Regions from separate parts of the Streptomyces sp. NPDC059443 genome, predicted to be linked through region 1. Evidence: riboswitches for the same ligand, from Rfam matches in the RefSeq annotation. Region 1 holds a riboswitch; each other region holds the start of a gene.
What was found. Region 1 has a riboswitch for cobalamin ahead of ACFXDJ_RS02280 (ribonucleoside triphosphate reductase). Riboswitches for the same ligand answer to the same signal wherever they lie in the genome.
Positions count from the first base shown of each region.

Region 2: another riboswitch for cobalamin. It lies ahead of ACFXDJ_RS05550 (ABC transporter substrate-binding protein); the one in region 1 lies ahead of ACFXDJ_RS02280 (ribonucleoside triphosphate reductase).
Region 3: another riboswitch for cobalamin. It lies ahead of ACFXDJ_RS23790 (cobalamin biosynthesis protein); the one in region 1 lies ahead of ACFXDJ_RS02280 (ribonucleoside triphosphate reductase).
Region 4: another riboswitch for cobalamin. It lies ahead of metE (5-methyltetrahydropteroyltriglutamate--homocysteine S-methyltransferase); the one in region 1 lies ahead of ACFXDJ_RS02280 (ribonucleoside triphosphate reductase).

Region 1 is NZ_JBHYVM010000002.1:142,871-146,069, forward strand. Features, by position in the region: gene ACFXDJ_RS02280 (ribonucleoside triphosphate reductase) at 1-1,672, opposite strand, end outside; cobalamin riboswitch at 1,650-1,791, opposite strand; gene ACFXDJ_RS02285 (hypothetical protein) at 2,134-2,598, shown strand; gene ACFXDJ_RS02290 (GNAT family N-acetyltransferase) at 2,617-3,150, opposite strand.
Region 2 is NZ_JBHYVM010000004.1:221,948-225,146, reverse strand. Features, by position in the region: gene ACFXDJ_RS05560 (glycoside hydrolase family 18 protein) at 1-513, opposite strand, end outside; tRNA gene ACFXDJ_RS05555 (tRNA-Trp) at 688-764, shown strand; cobalamin riboswitch at 973-1,106, shown strand; gene ACFXDJ_RS05550 (ABC transporter substrate-binding protein) at 1,143-2,135, shown strand; gene ACFXDJ_RS05545 (FecCD family ABC transporter permease) at 2,132-3,199, shown strand; gene ACFXDJ_RS05540 (ABC transporter ATP-binding protein) at 3,196-3,199, shown strand, end outside.
Region 3 is NZ_JBHYVM010000026.1:8,703-11,901, forward strand. Features, by position in the region: gene ACFXDJ_RS23780 (anion permease) at 1-582, shown strand, start outside; gene ACFXDJ_RS23785 (hypothetical protein) at 611-832, shown strand; cobalamin riboswitch at 980-1,143, shown strand; gene ACFXDJ_RS23790 (cobalamin biosynthesis protein) at 1,179-2,141, shown strand; partial or broken gene ACFXDJ_RS23795 (cobyric acid synthase) at 2,138-3,199, shown strand, end outside.
Region 4 is NZ_JBHYVM010000003.1:57,890-61,088, reverse strand. Features, by position in the region: partial or broken gene ACFXDJ_RS03565 (hypothetical protein) at 1-78, shown strand, start outside; gene ACFXDJ_RS03560 (3-hydroxybutyryl-CoA dehydrogenase) at 93-977, shown strand; cobalamin riboswitch at 1,127-1,353, shown strand; gene metE (5-methyltetrahydropteroyltriglutamate--homocysteine S-methyltransferase) at 1,508-3,199, shown strand, end outside.

The DNA of each region.
Region 1 (3,199 bases):
GGTCGGCGCAGATGGAGAAGGTCGGGGTGACCGTCAGGTACGGGAGCCGGAAGGTCTCCAGCGAGCGCCGTACGAGTGCGCGGCAGGCCTCGGCCGTCGGGATCCGCTCGGGGGTGTACAGGTGCAGGACGGTGCCGCCCGTGTACTTGCCCTGGAGTTCGTCCTGGCGCTCCAGCGCCTCGAAGGGGTCGTCGGTCCATCCGACGGGCAGCTGCGAGGAGTTGGTGTAGTACGGGTTGGCGTCGGTGCCGGCCTGGAGGATCCCGGGGAAGCGGGCCCGGTCCTCCTTCGCGAAGCGGTAGGTGGTGCCCTCGGCCGGGGTGGCCTCCAGGTTGTAGAGGTGGCCGGTGCTCTCCTGGAACTCGACCATCCGGGCCCGGACCCGGTCCAGCAGCCGGACCGCGAGGGCGTAGCCCTCGGGCGCGGTGATGTCGTAGGCGTCCGCGCTGAAGTTGCGGATCATCTCGTTGACGCCGTTGACGCCGATGGTGGAGAAGTGGTTGCGCAAGGTGCCCAAGTACCGCTTGGTGTAAGGGAAGAGGCCGCCGTCGATCAGCTCCTGGACGGTGGCCCGCTTGAGTTCGAGGCTGTCCTTGGCGAGATCGCACAGCCGGTCCACCGCGGCCAGCAGTCCCGGCTCGTCACCGGCGTACGCGTACCCGAGCCGGGCGCAGTTGAGGGTGACGACCCCGAGCGAACCGGTCTGCTCGGCGCTGCCGAAGAGGCCGTTGCCGCGCTTGAGCAGCTCCGTCAGATCGAGCTGGAGGCGGCAGCACATGGAGCGGATCATGTTCGGTTCGAGTGCGGAGTTGATGAAGTTCTGGAAGTACGGGAGCCCGTACTTGGCCGTCATCGCGAAGAGCCGCTCGGCGTTCTCGCTCTCCCAGGGGAAGTCCCGGGTGATGTTGTAGGTCGGGATGGGGAAGGTGAACACCCGTCCGGTGGCGTCCCCTTCGGTCATCACCTCGATGTACGCCCGGTTGATCAGGTCCATCTCGGCCTGGAGCTCGCCGTAGGTGAAGCCGGCTTCCTCGCCCGCGACGACCGGGATCTGATCGCGCAGGTCCTCGGGGCAGGTCCAGTCGAAGGTGAGGTTGGTGAAGGGGGTCTGGGTGCCCCAGCGCGAGGGCACGTTGAGATTGTGGACCAGCTCCTGGATGCACTGCCTGACCTGCGGGTACGTCATCGCGTCGAGGCGGACGTAGGGGGCGAGGTAAGTATCGAAGGAGGAGAAGGCCTGGGCGCCCGCCCATTCGTTCTGCAGGGTGCCCAGGAAGTTCACGATCTGGCCCACGGCCGAGGACAGGTGCCGGGGCGGGGCGGAGTCGATCTGGCCGGGGACCCCGCCCAAGCCCTCGGCCAGCAGGGTGCGCAGGGACCAGCCCGCGCAGTAGCCGGAGAGAATGTCCAGGTCGTGGATGTGGAAGTCGCCCTCCCGGTGGGCGCGGGCCACGTCGGCCGGGTAGACCTGCTCCAGCCAGTAGTTCGCGGTGATCTTGCCCGCCGCGTTGAGGATGAGGCCGCCGAGCGAATAGCCCTGGTTGGCATTGGCGTTCACCCGCCAGTCCCGGCGGTCCAGGTACTCGGTCACGGTCTCTACGGCATCGACGACAGCAGTCACGGCAGCCCTCCCACGAGGCTCGGCACGGAAGTACGGATCACATGCCGGCAGGGGTCGGACTCGTCCACACGGGGTGGACACAACCGTTGCGGGGCAGTCCCGGATTCACACCGGATTCCCTGTGACTCGGTCGGGGCGAACCCCGCCGAACCGGCAGGGCCAACACTACATATGGATGCGAGCAGGACCTGCAACCACTACATATTGGGTGACGAAGGTCCCGGGGCAGAGGCCTTCCGGCCCTCGGGCCGCGGGCCTCCCTAGTCCGCCGCCTCGGCCGCGGACGACCGTTGCCCGGACGCCGAGGGCGGCTCTTCACCTAGGAGTGGACAAAGGCGCGTTGCCTGTACAACTGCTGTGATCATCGGGCGCCACGGGCCTTTCAGCGGAATAGGGAATTCCCCTGGCCTTCCGGCGAAAGTGGCGCATAATCGTCTTCATGCGGCTTGAACAAGCCTCTTGCCGCGTATGGTCACGCATGCATGGGGGGCATCGTGCCGATGAGTGATTCCATGGGCGATTCCGTGAGCGATTCCGTGGGAGCCGGCATATTTCCGGCCACGTCCGTCGAGTTTTCCCGCCTGCTCACCACCGTACGGCGGTGCAGGGTGCTCACCGTCACCGGACGGTTCCGGGAGCCCCGGAGCCTGCTGGTGCGGGAGATCGGGGAGCGGCTCGCGTCCAACTTCTACGACGGCGTGGCCGTCGTCGGCATGGACCACCGCTTCGGGGTCCGCGACCTGACGGCCGCGCTGGGCTGCGTACCGGGCATGCCGTTCCTGCCGTACGGCACGGTGAACGCGGCGTCGTGGCTGGCCGAGCGCGACATGCTGCTCGTCCTCGACGGCTCCGACCACCTCGCGCCCGAGACCCTGGCCTGGCTGCGCGACCTGCTCACCGCGGCCCCCGGCCTGCGGATCCTGTCGGCCGGACGCCATCCGCTGGGGTTCCCGCAGGAACGGGTGCACCGGCTGTGAACTCCGCGCCCCGACCGGCTACTCGGCCCGCCAGTCCTCGGCCAGCAGCCCCATCACCACCTCGTCCGTGAACTCCCCGCACACCCAGGCCGCCCGGCGCAGGGTCCCCTCCAGGACGAATCCGTTCGCGCTCGCGGCCCGGATCATGGGGAGGTTGTCGGCCAGGGTGTCCACCTGGAGCCGCTGCAGCCCGCGCACGGAGAACCCGTAGCGGCACAGCAGTCGCACGACGTCCTCGCCCAGGCCCCGGCCACGGCTGCCGGGGCGCAGCGAGATGCCGAGGTGGGCGGAGCGGTTGTGCGCGTCGATGGCCCAGAGCAGGGCCTCGCCCGCCAGTTCGCCGGTGGCCCGCTCCACTACGGAGAAGCAGGCCACGGCGTCGGAGGGCTCGCGGGGTTCGTACGGGGAGTGCCCGCTCGCCGCCCCGACCGGCCGCCAGGGCCGCGTGTCGGCGCGCGAGCGCGTGGCCACGTCCTCGTAGAGCTCGGCGTGGAGCACGGCCACGTCGTCGGTGTGCCGGGCGCGCAGTCCGGCCAGTTCTCCTTGAATCATGCGGCCTTACTAGCCTGCGCCGGGCCGCGGCCACAACCGGGTTTCCGCC
Region 2 (3,199 bases), on a different contig from region 1:
GATGTACAGGTCGATGCAGGACGCGACGAGCGCCTTGCGGGAGGCCGGGGTCAGTGCGGCGTCCGAGAAGTGCGTGGACCAGCTCCAACCACCCAGCGAGAGCAGGACCTTGAGCCCGGGGTGCTTGGCCTTCAGCTCGCGCAACTGGTTGAAGTTGCCGGCGAGCGGCTGGCTCCAGTCGTCGGCGACCCCGTCGACGGAGTTCTCGGCGTCCAGCGGACGCACGTAGTCGGCCCAGGCGTCGGCCTCCCCGGGGACGTTTCCGGTGAAGCACTTGCCGTCCGCGCTGATGTTGCCGAAGGCGTAGTTGATGTGCGTGAGCTTGCCCGCGCTGCCGTTCTTCTCAAGGTCCTGGACCTGGAAGTCCCGCCCGTAGACGCCCCATTGGGTGAAGTAGCCGACCTTCTTGTACGAGGTCTCGTGCCCGGAGCCGTCGTGGGCGGGAGCGAAGGCGGTCAGCAGGGAGAGGGAGCAGACGGCGACGGCCAGCCTGCCGAGCGTGCTGCGGCGCATGGGCTTCCTTTGCGGATGCGGGGAGTGGTGCCGGGGCGCGTGCGCTGTGCATGCGGAAACTATTGGTCTGGACCAGAGCCGGTCAAGGGGGCGGCACGATCCGGCTGGATCCGCGGCGGGTCCCCCAATTGATTGGATCTTCAGTCCGTCCCGTGGCATGGTTGGTCCTGCCGAAGGGGTGTAGCTCAGTTGGTCAGAGCGTCGGTCTCCAAAACCGAATGTCGCAGGTTCGACTCCTGTCACCCCTGCCATGCGTGAGCAGGCAGTACTGCGAAAACGGACTCCAGGGAACCTCCCCGGAGTCCGTTTTGCCGTGTTCCGGGGTCGGCGATCACTGGCCATGGCCATGGCAACAAGTCTGGCCCCCGGGCCCGTCTCGGCCGGAAGGCCGAAACGAGATTTCCCGGGGCCCCTCCCGCATGGCCGGCGCGGTGCGCCGGGACCGCCGGCGATCACCCGTCTGGCAGACTGGGCCGGGTTACCCAGGCGGTGCAGGACAGGAAACCGGTGCGAATCCGGTGCGGTCCCGCCACTGTGACCGGAGCCCCCACGGGAACCGGGAGTCAGACACTGACGCACCGCCTCTTCACATCGACCAGGGGACGCGGATCCCCCGGAGAGGCTTCGCCATGTCGTCGTACCCCCGCGCCCTGCTGCGCGCGCTCGCCCCCGTCCCGCTCCTGATATCGCTGGCCGCCTGTGGGGGCTCACCCGGAGCGCAGGACGCGGCCGCGGGACCGGGCGCCGCGCCCGGGTACCCGTACACCGTCACCAACTGCGGTGTCAGCAGCACCTATCAGGCGCCTCCGCAGCGGGCGGTCAGCATGAACCAGCACGCCACCGAGCTGCTCCTCGCCCTCGGGCTGGAGGAGAGGATGGCCGGCACGGCCTACCTCGACGATGCCGTACTGTCCGCCTACCGGCCCGCGTACGACAAGATCAAGGTGCTGGCCAAGGAGTACCCGTCCAAGGAGGTCCTGCTCGGCGCCAACCCCGATTTCGTCTACGGGGGTTACTCCAGCGCCTTCGACAAGGCGCAGGGCCGCGACCGTGAGGGGCTCGCCAAGTCCGGTATCAACTCCCGGCTCAGCATGGAGTACTGCACCGAGGGGCCGGTGGGCCTGGGGCAGCTCAAGACCGAGATCACCGAAGTGGCGCGGACCTTCGGAGTACCCGAGCGCGGCGAGAAGCTCATCGCCGACGAGCAGCGCCGCATCGACGCCGTCACGGGGCGCGTGAAGGACAAGGCCAAGCCGACGGTCTTCGCCTACGACTCCGGCGACTCCTCCGCCTTCACCTCGGGAGGCAACGGCATCGGCAACGAGATCGTCTCCCTGGCGGGCGGGACGAACGTGTTCGCCGACCTCAAGGACACCTTCGGTGACGTGTCGTGGGAGAAGGTCATCGAGCGTAAGCCCGAGGTCGTCCTCATCTACGACTACGGCGGCACCACCGTCGAAGCCAAGAAGCAGCGCCTGTTGAACGACCCGGCGCTGGCACAGGTTCCCGCGATCAAGAACCAGCGGTTCGTCGTGCTGCCGCTCTCCTCCGCCGTGCTCGGCGTGCGCGTGGCCGACGCGGTCGAATCGCTGGGCGCCCAGCTCCACCCCGACGCCGCGTGAGGCGCCGGCTCGCCCGCGCGTTCACCCGTACGCCCGTCGTCCTGGCCGTGCTCGCCGCCGCGCTGGCGCTATCGGCCGTGGCGGGGCTGGCCCTGGGGCCCGTACGGATCCCCCCGGGCCAGGTGCTCGACCTCCTGCTCGGCGGACCCGGAACGGGGGCCGGTCCGGGCGGCGGAGGCGGAGCCTTCCGGGCGATCGTGTGGGACGTCCGGATGCCGCGCGTGCTGCTCGGGGCGGTCGTCGGCGCCGGGCTCGCCGTCGCCGGCACCGTGCTCCAGGCCCTCGTGCGCAACCCGCTCGCCGACCCCTTCCTCCTCGGGGCCTCCTCGGGAGCCTCGGCGGGGGCGGTGCTGGTGATCGTCTTCGGCGCCGGGATCCTCGGGTTCGCGGGCGGGGCCGCCGTACCCCTCGCCGCCTTCGCGGGGTCGATGGGCGCACTCGTCGCCGTCTACGCGATGGCCCGGCGCGGCGGCGCCATGACCACCGGCAGGCTGATCCTGGCCGGAGTCGCCGTCCAGTACGTCCTGTCCGCCCTGACCAGCCTGGTCCTGGTCCTCGCCGCGCACCCCGACCAGATGCGCAGCGTGCTGTTCTGGACGCTGGGCGGCCTCGGCGGGGCCCGCTGGGGCGAACTGGCGCTGCCCGCCGCCGCCCTGCTCGTCGGCACCGGCCTGCTGATCGCCCTGGCCCGTCCGCTCGACCTGCTGCTCGCGGGGGAGGAGGGAGCGCACACCCTCGGCCTGGACACGGGCCGGTTCCGGGCCGCCGTCTTCGTCCTCACCTCGCTCGTCATCGGGGTGCTGGTGGCCTACAGCGGGGCGATCGGTTTCGTCGGGCTGATGGTTCCGCACGCCGCCCGCATGGTCGTCGGCGCCGGACACCGGGCGCTGCTGCCGGTGGCCGCGCTCGGCGGGGCGGTGTTCCTGACCCTGGCCGACCTGGCCGCCCGTACCGTCGCCGCGCCGGAGGAGATCCCGGTGGGCGTGGTCACCGCGCTCGTCGGCGGGCCGTTCTTCCTGTGGATGCTGCGCCGGTCCACCCGTACCGAAGGGGTCGTGGGATGA
Region 3 (3,199 bases), on a different contig from region 1:
GGCACCTACCTGGGCGGCTGGCGCATCATCCGCACCATGGGCAGCGGCCTGACCGACCTGCAGCCGCAGCAGGGCTTCGCCGCCCAGACCTCGGCCGCCAGCGTCATCCTGGCCTCCTCGCACCTCGGCTTCTCCCTCTCCACCACGCACGCGTGCTCCGGCGCCGTGATGGGCTCGGGTCTGGGACGCAAGGGCGGTGTGGTCCGCTGGTCCACCGCCACCCGCATGTTCATCGCGTGGGGCCTGACCCTGCCGGCCGCGGCCCTGGTCGCTTCCGGTGCCGAGCTGGTCATGCGCACCGGTGACATCGGCGTCGTCGCCGTCGCGCTCTTCCTGGTCGCCTCCTGCGTCGCCATCTGGTTCATCTCGCGCCGCCAGGTCGTCGACCACACCAACGTCAACGAGGTCGCCCCGGCCGGCGCCGAGGAGCCGGGCGTGGTCACCACGGCCATGGCCGCCGTCGCCGTCCCGCCGGTCGCGGGCACCGCCGCCGGCACCACCGCCGCGGTGACGGACGAGGCCCTGAAGGCCACCATCCCGGCCGCCCCCGCGACCCCCGCGGCTCCGGCCGCCGCGGTCTGACCCCGAGAACGACAGAGGAATCCGCAGCATGAAGATCGACTGGGCAGCACTCGGCTCCGTCTTCGGGGTCAGCCTCACCGCCACCGTCGTCCTCGTGACCCTGTTCACCCTGGGTCTGATGGGCCTCTCCAAGCACGAGGCCGCCACCGAGCAGGGCGGCGCCGCCACCCTGGCCCGTACCGGCGCCTACGCCTGCTTCGCGCTCTGCGCGGCGGCCGTGAGCTACGGGATCTACCTGATCGTCGCCTGAGACGCCGGGCCCCGTGTTGAAGGCTCCCTCCGGGTTCACCCCGGGGGGAGCTTTCGCGTGCCCGCCCCCTGCCTCGCCGCCGCCCCGGACCCGTCCCGCACCCGTCCCGGCCCACCCGTCTCCACCACCCCACAGCAGGTCAACGGCGAGTTGACGGGCCTTCGCGGTGCGTGGTGGACTGCCCGAGCCAATACGGCGGCATGGAGAGGAAGTCCGGTGCGAATCCGGCGCGGTCCCGCCACTGTCACCGGAGCACTCAAGCCGAGTGCGACCGGGAGCCAGGAACTCTCGCCGCCGGACACGTCGAACCAGGGCGCGGACCCTGAGTGAGGACATACCTGCCACCATGCGTGCCGATCGCGTCTTCGCGTACGGCGCCACGGCCGGCCTGATCGGCGACCGGATCCTCGGGGATCCGCGCCGAGGGCACCCCGTGGCCGCCTTCGGACGAGCCGCCGCCACGGTCGAACGCGCCCTGTGGCGCGACGACCGCGCCCGCGGCGCCCTGCACACCCTGGTCTGCGCCGGGGGCGCGGCCGCCATCGGCGCGCTGGGCGCCCGCGCCGTGCGCTCCCGGCCCGCGGCTGCCCGCATAGCCCTGACCGCCGCCGCCACCTGGGCCGTCGTGGGCGGCACTTCCCTGGGCCGCGAAGCCCGCGCCATCGGCGGGGCGCTCGCCGCCGGAGACGCCGAGACGGCCCGCGAGCGGCTGCCGCACCTGTGCGGGCGCGACCCCCAGGCCCTGGACGAACAGCAGATGGCCCGCGCCGTGGTGGAGTCGGTCGCCGAGAACACCTCCGACGCGGTGGTCGGAGCCCTGGTGTGGGGCGCCGTCGGCGGCGTCCCCGGACTGCTGGCCTTCCGCGCCGTGAACACCCTGGACGCGATGGTCGGCCACAAGTCCCCCCGCTACCTGCGCTACGGCTGGGCCTCGGCCCGGCTCGACGACCTCGCGGGCTGGCCGGGCGCCCGGCTGACGGCCCTGGCCGCCGTACTGGCCGGCCCCGACCGGCGGGGAGCCGTACGGGCCTGGCGCGCGGACGCCGCCAAACACCCGAGCCCGAACGCGGGGCCGGTGGAATCCTCGTTCGCCGGGGCGCTCGGCGTCCGGCTGGGCGGGACCCTGGCCTACGGGGGGCGGGTCGAGCACCGGGCGGTGCTCAACGGCGAGGAGGGGCGGCCGGTGGAGGTCGCCGACATCGAGCGGGCGGTCCGGCTGTCGCGGCAGGTGACTTGGGTGGCGCTGGGGGCCTGTGTGGCCGCCCGGACGCTGATCTCCCGTACGAAGAGGAAGGGGCGGCGCGCATGAGCGGCGGCGCGAAGCGCGGCGGGGGGCTCCTCGTCGCCGGTACGACATCGGACGCGGGCAAGAGCGTGGTCACGGCGGGCATCTGCCGGTGGCTGGCGCGCAGCGGGGTGAAAGTGGCCCCGTTCAAGGCGCAGAACATGTCCCTGAACTCCTTCGTGACGCGCGAAGGCGCGGAGATCGGCCGGGCGCAGGCCATGCAGGCGCAGGCCGCGCGCGTGGAGCCGACCGCGCTGATGAACCCGGTGCTGCTCAAGCCGGGCAGCGACCGCAGCAGCCAGGTGGTGTTGCTGGGCAAGCCGGTGGGCGAGATGAGCGCCCGCGGTTTCTTCGGGGGGTCCGGGGGGTCGTCCCCCGGGAAGGCGCTGCACGGGGGACGTCAGGAGCAGTTGCTCGGCATCGTGACGGACTGCCTTGAGCAGTTGCGGGGCACGTATGACGCCGTGATCTGCGAGGGGGCGGGCAGCCCGGCCGAGATCAACCTGCGGCGCACCGACATCGTGAACATGGGCATCGCGCGGGCCGCGCGGTTCCCGGTGGTCGTGGTCGGCGACATCGACCGGGGCGGGGTCTTCGCCTCGTTCTTCGGCACCACGGCGCTCCTGTCGCCCGAGGACCAGTCGCTGATCGCGGGCTACCTGGTCAACAAGTTCCGCGGCGACGTCTCCCTGCTGGAGCCCGGCATGGAGATGCTGCGGGGCCTGACGGGGCGGGCGACGTACGGGGTGCTGCCCTTCCAGCACGGTCTGGGCATCGACGAGGAGGACGGCCTGCGGGTCTCCCTGCGGGGTGCGGTACGGGAATCCGTGGTCGCCCCGCCCGTCGGCGAGGACGTGCTGCGGGTCGCGGTGTGCGCGGTCCCGCTGATGTCGAACTTCACGGACGTGGACGCGCTCGCGGCGGAGCCGGGGGTGGTGGTGCGGTTCGTGGACCGGGCCGAGGAACTGGCCGACGCGGACCTGGTCGTCGTACCGGGTACTCGGGGGACGGTCAAGGCGCTGGCGTGGCTGCGAGAGCGGGGGCTCGCGGACGCCCTGGCCCGGCGGGCCGCCGAGGGGCGG
Region 4 (3,199 bases), on a different contig from region 1:
GAGGAACACCTGGAGACCGACGGACGCCCGGTGTCCGCCTCCCTCGTCGACTTCGGCCACCTCGTCCGCCACTCCGCCGCGCAGGTGAACGCGTGAACGCCCCCGCGCGGGCGTCCCGCATCCAGCGCGTCGGAGTCGTCGGTGGAGGCCAGATGGGTGCCGGAATCGCCGAGGTGTGCGCCCGAGCCGGCCTCGACACCGTCGTAGCCGAGTCGGACGCCACCGCCGGCCGCGCCGCCCGCGAGCGCGTCGCCGTCTCACTGGAGCGCGCCGTCCAGCGGGGCAAGCTGGACCGGATCTCCGCCGAAGACGCCCTGGCCCGGCTCGTGTTCACGGGGGACCTGGAGGACCTCGCCGACCGGCAGCTGGTCATCGAGGCCGTGACCGAGAACCCGGACGCCAAGACGGAGATCTTCACCGCCCTAGACAAGATCGTCGAGGATCGGGAGGCCATCCTCGCCACGAACACCTCGGCCATCCCGATCATGCGGCTGGGCATGGCCACCGGCCGCGCCGACCGGGTCGTGGGCTTGCATTTCTTCAACCCCGTCCCCGTCCTGCCGCTGGTCGAGGTCGTCTCCTCCCTCCACACATCGGCGGACACCCTCGTCGCAGTCGAGGCCTTCGCCCGCGAAGCTCTGGGCAAGACCACGGTCCGCTCCCAGGACCGGGCCGGCTTCGTCGTCAACGCCCTGCTCGTCCCCTACCTCCTCTCGGCCATTCGCATGGCCGAATCCGGGTACGCCAGTGCCGCCGACGTGGACGCCGGAATGGAACTGGGCTGCGCCCACCCCATGGGGCCGCTCAAGCTCGCGGACCTGATCGGCCTGGACACGGTCGCGGCCATCGCCGAGTCCCTCTACGAGGAGTTCAAGGAACCCCTGTATGCCCCGCCCCCGCTGCTCCAGCGGATGGTGCAGGCGGGTTTGCTGGGCCGCAAGAGCGGCCGCGGGTTCCACACGTACGGCCGGGGCTGAGGGTCCCGGCAGGTCTCCGGGCCTGAGGGTGCGCCGGAGGCGCGCGAGAACGGTGGGGGTGTGGCGCGTGGTGTCGCCGCACCCCCACCGTGTCTCATTTCCCCGTCCGACATGTGGAAAGTCGTGTCCCTTCCCCGGTCGGTCGACCTACTGTGGGCCTCGCAGCTGGTTCGCCCCCGCCCTCCAGGCGGGAAGCGTCGTAAGAGGGAACCCGGTGGGAATCCGGGACTGCCCCGCAGCGGTGAGCGGGAACGACCGCCGTCATACGCACTGGGACCTGAACCGGTCCTGGGAAGCGACGGCCATTAGGTGCCCGCCGGGAGACCGGCAGGCGTGCCCGCGAGTCCGAAGACCTGCCCGTTGCCCGTGCGCGATCGACCGCGCACGGTTTCCCGGTGACCTCGTGGGCGGGTCGGCGTGCATCTCGGGCGGATCCTCCCCGTCGCGTACCTCGGTCGTACGCGATCACGGCGGGCCGCCCGTTGCGGCACCCCTTCGCATCCTCGGCCCGTCACCGGGTCCATGGAGACATGCTCGCGAAGGAGAGTTCCGTGACCACCTCGAACCCCGCCGTACGCGCCACCGTGTACGGCTACCCCCGCCAGGGTCAGAACCGTGAACTGAAGAAGGCCGTCGAGGGCTACTGGAAGGGCCGCGTCACCGCCGAAGCCCTCCGGGACACCGCCCGCGACCTGCGCCGCACCAACTGGCAGCAACTGGCCGAGGCGGGCATCACCGAGATTCCGACCGGTGACTTCTCGTACTACGACCACGTCCTGGACACCACGGTCATGGTCGGCGCGGTCCCCGAGCGCCACCGGGCCGCCGTGGACGCGGATCCCCTGGACGGGTACTTCGCCATGGCGCGCGGCACCCAGGACGTGGCCCCTCTTGAGATGACCAAGTGGTTCGACACCAACTACCACTACCTGGTCCCCGAGCTCGGCCCCGACACCGTCTTCACCGCCGACTCCGCCAAGCAGGTGGCCGAACTGAAGGAGGCCCTGGCCCTCGGCCACACCGCCCGCCCGGTCCTGGTCGGCCCGGTGACCTACCTGCTCCTCGCCAAGCCCGCGCCCGGCGCGGCCGCCGACTTCGAGCCGCTGACCCTGCTCGACCGGCTGCTGCCCGTCTACGCCCAGGTCCTCGCCGACCTGCGCGCCGCGGGCGCCGCATGGGTCCAACTGGACGAGCCGGCTCTGGTCCAGGACCGCACCCCGGCCGAACTGAACGCCGCCGCCCGCACCTACCGGGAACTCGGCACCCTGACCGAGCGCCCCAAGCTTCTCGTCGCCTCCTACTTCGACCGTCTCGGCGAGGCCCTGCCCGTGCTGGCGAAGGCGCCCGTGGAGGGACTCGCCCTCGACTTCACCGACCGGGCCGCCGCCAATCTCGACGACCTCGCCGCGGCGGGCGGCCTCCCCGGCAAGCGGCTGGTCGCCGGCGTGGTCAACGGCCGCAACATCTGGATCAACGACCACCAGAAGTCGCTGACCACCCTCGGCACCCTCCTCGGCCTCGCCGAGCGGGTCGACGTCGCCGCTTCCTGCTCCCTGCTGCACGTCCCGCTGGACGCCGAGACCGAGCGCGACATCGACCCGCAGATCCGGCGCTGGCTCGCCTTCGCCCGCCAGAAGACGACCGAGATCACCACCCTGGCCCGCGGACTCGCCCTGGGCACCGACGCGATCACCGCCGAACTCGCGGCGAACCGGGCCGACCTGGCCTCCCGGGCGACCTCCGCGATCACCCACGACCCCGCCGTCCGGGCGCGGACCGAGGCGATCACGGACGCGGACGGCCGCCGAGCCCAGCCCTACACCGAACGGGCCGCCGCCCAGCACGCCCACCTGGGCCTGCCGCTGCTGCCCACCACGACCATCGGGTCCTTCCCGCAGACCGCCGAACTGCGCGTGGCCCGGGCGGACCTGCGCGCCGGACGCATCGACACCGCCGGGTACGAGGAGCGGATCGAGGCCGAGATCCGCGAGGTGCTCTCCTTCCAGGAGAAGACCGGGATCGACGTCCTGGTGCACGGCGAGCCCGAACGCAACGACATGGTCCAGTACTTCGCCGAGCAGCTCACCGGCTACCTCGCCACCCAGCACGGATGGGTCCAGTCCTACGGCACCCGCTACGTGCGCCCGCCGGTCCTGGCCGGGGACATCTCCCGTCCCGACCCGATGACCGTCCGCTGGACCACGTACGCCCAGTCGCAGACC